Regions from separate parts of the Ensifer sp. Root127 genome, predicted to be linked through region 1. Evidence: riboswitches for the same ligand, from Rfam matches in the RefSeq annotation. Region 1 holds a riboswitch; the other holds the start of a gene.

Region 1 (3,203 bases):
ATCTTCGGCGAGATGTTCGGCGAAATCCGCCCTGCCGCCACCATGATCGTCTGCGATCTCATCCGCCCGGAAATGCTGATCGAGATCGAGGTTACCGCCTTCCGCGGCTGACGTCTGACGGGTCGCAGCCAGCGGCAGTGACACCTGCACCGCTTATGCGCTACTGCAGAAGCATGACGACGGCCCTCGCCCGCAGGACCGTTTTCCGCATCACTATGACCGGAAGAAGCCCATGCAATTCGAAGGCACCGCCGACTATATCGCCGACAAGGACCTGATGATCGCCGTCAACGCCGCGATCCGGCTGGAACGGCCACTGCTCGTCAAGGGCGAGCCCGGCACCGGCAAGACCGAGCTTGCGCGGCAGGTTGCAGCTGCTCTGGGACTCGACCTGATCGAATGGAACGTCAAGTCGACGACCAAGGCGCAGCAGGGACTTTACGAATATGACGCCGTCTCGCGCCTGCGCGACAGCCAGCTCGGCGACGAGCGCGTCAACGACGTCAAGAACTACATCCGCAAGGGCAAGCTTTGGCAGGCCTTCGAGGCCGGGAAGCGTGTGGTGCTCTTGATCGACGAAATCGACAAGGCCGACATCGAGTTTCCGAACGACCTGCTGCAGGAACTCGACCGGATGGAGTTCCACGTCTACGAGACCAACGAGACGATCCACGCCCGCCAGCGGCCGATCGTCGTCATCACCTCCAACAACGAGAAGGAACTGCCGGACGCTTTTCTGCGCCGCTGCTTCTTCCACTATATCCGCTTTCCCGACGCAGACACGCTCGCCCGCATCGTCGAGGTGCACTATCCCGGCATCCGCAAGACGCTGCTTTCGGCAGCCCTTGCCGCCTTCTACGATATCCGCCAGGTGCCGGGGCTGAAGAAGAAGCCCTCGACCTCCGAAGCGCTCGACTGGATCCGCCTGCTCGTCGCCGACGAGATCGACCCGGCCGACCTGCGCGCCGATCCAAAGACCATGCTGCCGAAGCTGCACGGCGCGCTTCTCAAGAATGAGCAGGACGTCCACCTTTTCGAGCGCCTGGCCTTCATGGCACGCCGCGACGGATGAGACCGGACGCCAACAAGGTCCTGATCTACGCCACCTGGCGAGGGCATCTGCTCGTCTTCGACGAGCCGGACTTTCCCGATGTAGATCTGCAGGTCCCGGGCGGCACGATAGAACCGGGAGAAAGCCCTGAAGCGGCGGCCTTCCGCGAATTTGTCGAGGAGACCGGGCTGACGCCGCCGCCGGCATTATTGCCATTTAAAACGCAGGACTATCACTTCACGCAGAACGGCCGGAAAATCTGCCATCGCCGGCACTATTTCCATGGGCCGTTAGCCGGCGAACAAAAGGAACCCTGGCTGCACCGCGAAATGACGCCGGAGAGCGGTGGCCCGCCGATCCGCTTTCGCTTCTTCTGGCTCAGTCAGAGCGAGGCCGGCAAGCGGCTGGGATATGGCATGCAGAACGGTCTGGACTTGCTGCACCTAGCAACAGATTGCCCCTCACCCTAACCCTCTCCCCGCAAGCGGGGCGGGGGAACGCGGCGACCGCAACCTCATCACCTGCTGTAAGCCTGAAAGGGAGCCGAACGGCCGCGGCAATGTCCCTTCTCCCCGCCTGCGGGGAGAAGGTGGCGGCAGCCGGATGAGGGGCCAACCCACACGAATCGTTTTTCATTGACCCCCGCGGCCTTGCCGCGCTATCAAACAATCCGTGGTGATTTGGCCGGCCGGCTTGCAGCCACGTTAAACAAATCGCTAAAGGGCCGAGGAAACGTGGATTTTCCGAGGACCGGTCGCGATCAATCGCCGCCGGTTTTTTTGTATTGATCGAGTGGAAGCCCCATGCCCATCAAGATACCCGATACGCTGCCCGCATTCGAGACCCTCGCGACCGAGGGCGTGCGGGTGATGACCGAGACCGTGGCGATCCGTCAGGATATCCGCCCGCTCCAGATCGGGCTGCTGAACCTCATGCCGAACAAGGTCAAGACCGAGATCCAGATGGCGCGCCTCATCGGCGCCTCGCCGCTGCAGGTCGAGCTGTCGCTGATCCGCATCGGCGCGCACCGCGCGAAGAACACCTCCGAGGAACACCTGCTTGCCTTCTACGAGACCTGGGAGGAGGTGAAGGCCCGCAAGTTCGACGGCTTCATCATCACCGGCGCCCCGGTCGAAACGCTGGAATACGAGGACGTCACCTATTGGGACGAACTCAAGCGCATCCTCGACTGGACGACGACCAACGTGCATTCGACGCTGAACGTCTGCTGGGGCGCGATGGCGGCGATCTATCATTTCCATGGCGTGCCGAAATATCCGCTGAAGGAGAAGGCTTTCGGCGTCTACCGCCACCAGAACCTGCAGCCCTCCTCCGTCTATCTCAACGGCTTTTCCGACGATTTCGCCGTGCCGGTGTCGCGCTGGACCGAAGTGCGCCGCGCCGACATCGATGCGGTGCCCGACCTTGAGATCCTGATGGAATCGAAGGAGATGGGTGTGTGCCTCGTGCACGAGAAGAAGGGCAAGCGCCTCTACATGTTCAATCACGTAGAGTATGATTCCACTTCGCTATCGGACGAATATTTCCGGGATGTGGATGCGGGCGTACCGATCAAGATGCCGCATGACTACTTCCCGCACAATGATTCAACCCTGCCGCCGCAGAACCGCTGGCGCAGCCATGCGCATCTTTTCTTCGGCAACTGGATCAACGAGATGTACCAGACGACGCCCTACGAAATGGACCTGATCGGCAGGAACGAAAGCTAGGGCCGGAGCCGCGGATGTTCATCCCCTTCTTCCTCGAATTGAAGGCCGCGAAGATCCCGGTGACGCTCCGGGAATTCCTGTCCTTGATCGAGGGCATGGAGGCGGGCATTGCCACCTTCGATATCGAGGCGTTCTATTTTCTCGCACGCACGGCATTGGTGAAGGATGAGCGCCATATCGACCGCTTCGACGGCGTATTCCGGCATTGTTTTTCCGGCCTTGAGGCCATCAATCCGCCAGACGAGTTCGCGCAGGGTGAAATCCCCGAAGAGTGGTTGCGCAAGCTTGCCGAAAAATATCTGACCGAGGAAGAGAAGCGCCTGGTCGAAAGCCTTGGCGGCTTCGAGACCCTGATGGAGACCTTGCGCCAGCGGCTCAGCGAACAGGAAGGGCGCCACCAGGGCGGCGCCAAATGGATCGGC
Region 2 (3,203 bases), on a different contig from region 1:
AATGCGGTCACGATCACCGGCCTCGCGCTCGGCCTCGTTGCCGCTGTCCTCATTGCCGGACAATACTACCTTGCCGCCGCCATTGTTATCGTCGTTAGCCGGCTTTGCGATGGACTTGATGGTGCGGTGGCACGCGCCACGCGCAAAACCGATTTCGGTGGTTTCCTCGACATCGTGCTCGACTTCGCCTTCTACGGTGCCATCCCGCTCGGCTTCATCGGCGCCGATCCGCAGGCCAACGGTCTTGTCGGCGGTCTGCTGCTCTTCTCGTTCTACGTCAACGGATCGAGTTTTCTCGCCTATGCCATTATGGCCGAAAAGCGAGCGATGACGACGGATGTGCGGGGGGCAAAATCGCTCTACTTCACCACCGGGCTTGCCGAGGCGACGGAGACGATCGCCGCCTTCCTGGCCTTCTGCCTGTTCCCGACGTGGTTTCCGCTGCTGGCGGCGCTGTTTGCGGTCGTCTGCCTCTACACCGCGCTATCGCGCATTGTGCTCGCGCGAACGCGTTTTCGCGACGTCGAGTAGCGGCCGCCGCCGATCTCGGGGCGGCCGTCTTGTTCGTGGGTATCAGGCCTTGACGGTCTTCAGCGCGCGGGCGAAGTCCTCGACGATGTCGTCGCTGTCCTCGATACCGGCGGAGAAACGAACGGTGCCGGCGGAAATGCCGAGCTCGTCGCGAGCTTCGTCCGTCAGGTTCTTGTGCGTCGTCGTCGCCGGATGGGTGATCAGGCTTTTGGAATCGCCAAGATTGTTGGAGATGCGGGCGATCTGCAGTGCGTTCTGCAGTGCGAAGGCCGCATCCTTGCCGCCCTTGAGTTCGAAGGCGACAAGGGTCGAACCGCCGGTCATCTGCTTGGCGATGATGTCGGCCTGCGGATGGTCCGCGCGGCCGGGGTAGATCACCTTGGCGATCTGCGGCTGCTCGGCGAGGAAGTCGGCGACGCGACGGGCGTTTTCGGTCTGCTGCTTGACGCGCAGCGGCAGCGTCTCGATGCCCTTCAGCAACGTCCAGGCGTTGAACGGCGACATCGCCGGGCCGGTGTGGCGGAAGTAGTCATGCAGATGCTCGTTGATCCAGTCCTTGTCGGACAGAACCACGCCACCGAGGCACCGGCCCTGGCCGTCGATATGCTTGGTGGCGGAATAGACGACGATATGCGCGCCGAGTTCCAGCGGCTTCTGGAACAGCGGCGTGGCGAAGACGTTGTCGACCACGACCTTGGCGCCGATCTGGTTGGCGAGCCGAGAAACGCCTGAAATGTCGATCACTTCCAGCGTCGGGTTGGTCGGGCTTTCCAGGAAGAAGACCTTGGTGTTCTTCTGGATCGCCTTTTCCCAGTTCGCGAGATCGCGTCCGTCGACCAGCGTGCATTCGATGCCGTATTTCGGGGCCAGCGTCTCGACCACCCAGCGGCAGGAGCCGAAGAGGGCGCGGGCGGCAACGATGTGGTCGCCGGCCTTCAGCTGGCATAAAATGGCGGCAGTGACGGCAGCCATGCCTGATGCCGTGGCGCGCGCGTCTTCGGCGCCTTCCAGCATGCACATGCGCTTTTCAAACATGTCGTTGGTAGGGCTGCCGTAACGGGCATAGATGAAGCCTTCGGTCTCGCCCTTGAAGCGTGCTTCCGCCGCCTCGGATGTCTCGTAGACGAAGCCCTGGGTGAGGAAGATCGCCTCGGACGTCTCGCCGTGCTGGGAGCGGGTCGTTCCGCCGTGGACGAGTTGGGTTGCCGGGCGCCAGTTTTTGCTCATGTGACGATCACCTTCAAAAACAAAAAAACCGGCCGCGTGAAGGGCCGGTTTGAAACCCGGCCTTTTTAGCTACTTGTTTAACGTGGCTGCAAGCCGACCGGCCAAATCACCACGGGATAAAGCTCCAATACTGCTTGGGTGCGCTTGCGTCAATTCCTGGAGTTTGGTTTTGTCTCGCAACTGAAAAGAGGATCGAAATGGGCCGCGAGACTGGGATTTTGGCCGACCGCGCGATCGCCGCGCTGTTTGCGACCGGACGCTTGAAAAGCGAAAAGGCGCTGGATACCGATCAGATCCAGCCGGCAAGCCTCGACCTGCGCCTCGGCGCCAAGGCATTTCGCGTGCGCGCGAGCTTCATGCCGGGGCCGGCGCATCTCGTTGCCGACAAGCTCGACCGGCTGAAACTGCATGTCGTCGATCTCTCCGACGGCGCCGTGCTGGAAACCGGCTGCGTTTATATCGTGCCGCTGATGGAAAGCCTCGATCTGCCGGAGACCATGTCGGCTTCGGCAAATCCGAAGAGCTCGACCGGTCGCCTCGACATCTTCACCCGCGTCATCACCGATCGCGCCCAGGAGTTCGACAAGATCCCGGCTGGATATCGCGGACCGCTTTACCTCGAAATCAGCCCGCGCACCTTCCCGATCGTCGTGCGGCGCGGTTCGCGCCTGTCGCAGATCCGCTTCCGCACCGGCCAGTCGCTGCTCTCCGAGCAGGAACTGCTGGCGCTGCATGAAAGCGATATGCTGGTTGCGAGCGACAAGCCCAATGTCAGCGGCGGCGGGATCGCGCTCTCGATCGATCTCAAGGGTACGGGCCCGGACGGACTGATCGGCTACCGCGGCAAGCATCACACCGCGGTCGTCGATGTCGACAAGAAGGCGCAGCATGCCGTGTTCGACTTCTGGGAGCCGCTCTATAGCCGTGGCCGCGACGAGCTGATCCTCGATCCCGACGAATTCTACATCCTCGTTTCGCGCGAAGCTGTGCATGTTCCGCCGCTCTACGCTGCCGAGATGACGCCGTTCGATCCATTGGTCGGTGAATTCCGCGTGCATTATGCCGGCTTCTTCGATCCGGGCTTCGGCCATGCCTCTGCCGGCGGCAGCGGCAGCCGAGCGGTGCTCGAAGTCCGCAGCCACGAGGTTCCCTTCATCCTCGAGCATGGCCAGATCGTCGGCCGGCTGGTCTATGAACATATGCTGGAACGCCCGGAGGGACTTTACGGCCTCGGTCTTGGCTCCAACTATCAGGCTCAGGGTCTCAAGCTCTCCAAGCATTTCCACGCGGAGTAACAGAAAAAGTGCCGTTGCGCGGCAACGCGGCGCAACGGTCCTTGACAGATGCATGCGGTTGAGGAAGTTTCCGAAGCGCTGCGGGTGTAGTTCAGTGGTAGAACGCCAGCTTCCCAAGCTTGATGTCGTCGGTTCGATCCCGATCACCCG

What was found. A riboswitch is a leader RNA that binds a small molecule or an ion and turns the genes downstream of it on or off. The one in region 1 is predicted to bind S-adenosylmethionine.
Region 2: another riboswitch for S-adenosylmethionine. It lies ahead of ASD03_RS04465 (O-succinylhomoserine sulfhydrylase); the one in region 1 lies ahead of metA (homoserine O-succinyltransferase).

Annotation. Positions count from the first base shown of each region.
Region 1 covers NZ_LMDX01000052.1:185,563-188,765, forward strand. Annotated here, with positions in the region: gene ASD03_RS33385 (RidA family protein) at 1-111, shown strand, start outside; gene ASD03_RS33390 (MoxR family ATPase) at 233-1,072, shown strand; gene ASD03_RS33395 (NUDIX domain-containing protein) at 1,069-1,521, shown strand; SAM riboswitch at 1,714-1,791, shown strand; gene metA (homoserine O-succinyltransferase) at 1,855-2,781, shown strand; gene ASD03_RS33405 (VWA domain-containing protein) at 2,796-3,203, shown strand, end outside.
Region 2 covers NZ_LMDX01000001.1:946,849-950,051, reverse strand. Annotated here, with positions in the region: gene ASD03_RS04470 (CDP-alcohol phosphatidyltransferase family protein) at 1-531, shown strand, start outside; gene ASD03_RS04465 (O-succinylhomoserine sulfhydrylase) at 574-1,758, opposite strand; SAM riboswitch at 1,803-1,881, opposite strand; gene ASD03_RS04460 (2'-deoxycytidine 5'-triphosphate deaminase) at 1,956-3,053, shown strand; tRNA gene ASD03_RS04455 (tRNA-Gly) at 3,134-3,203, shown strand, end outside.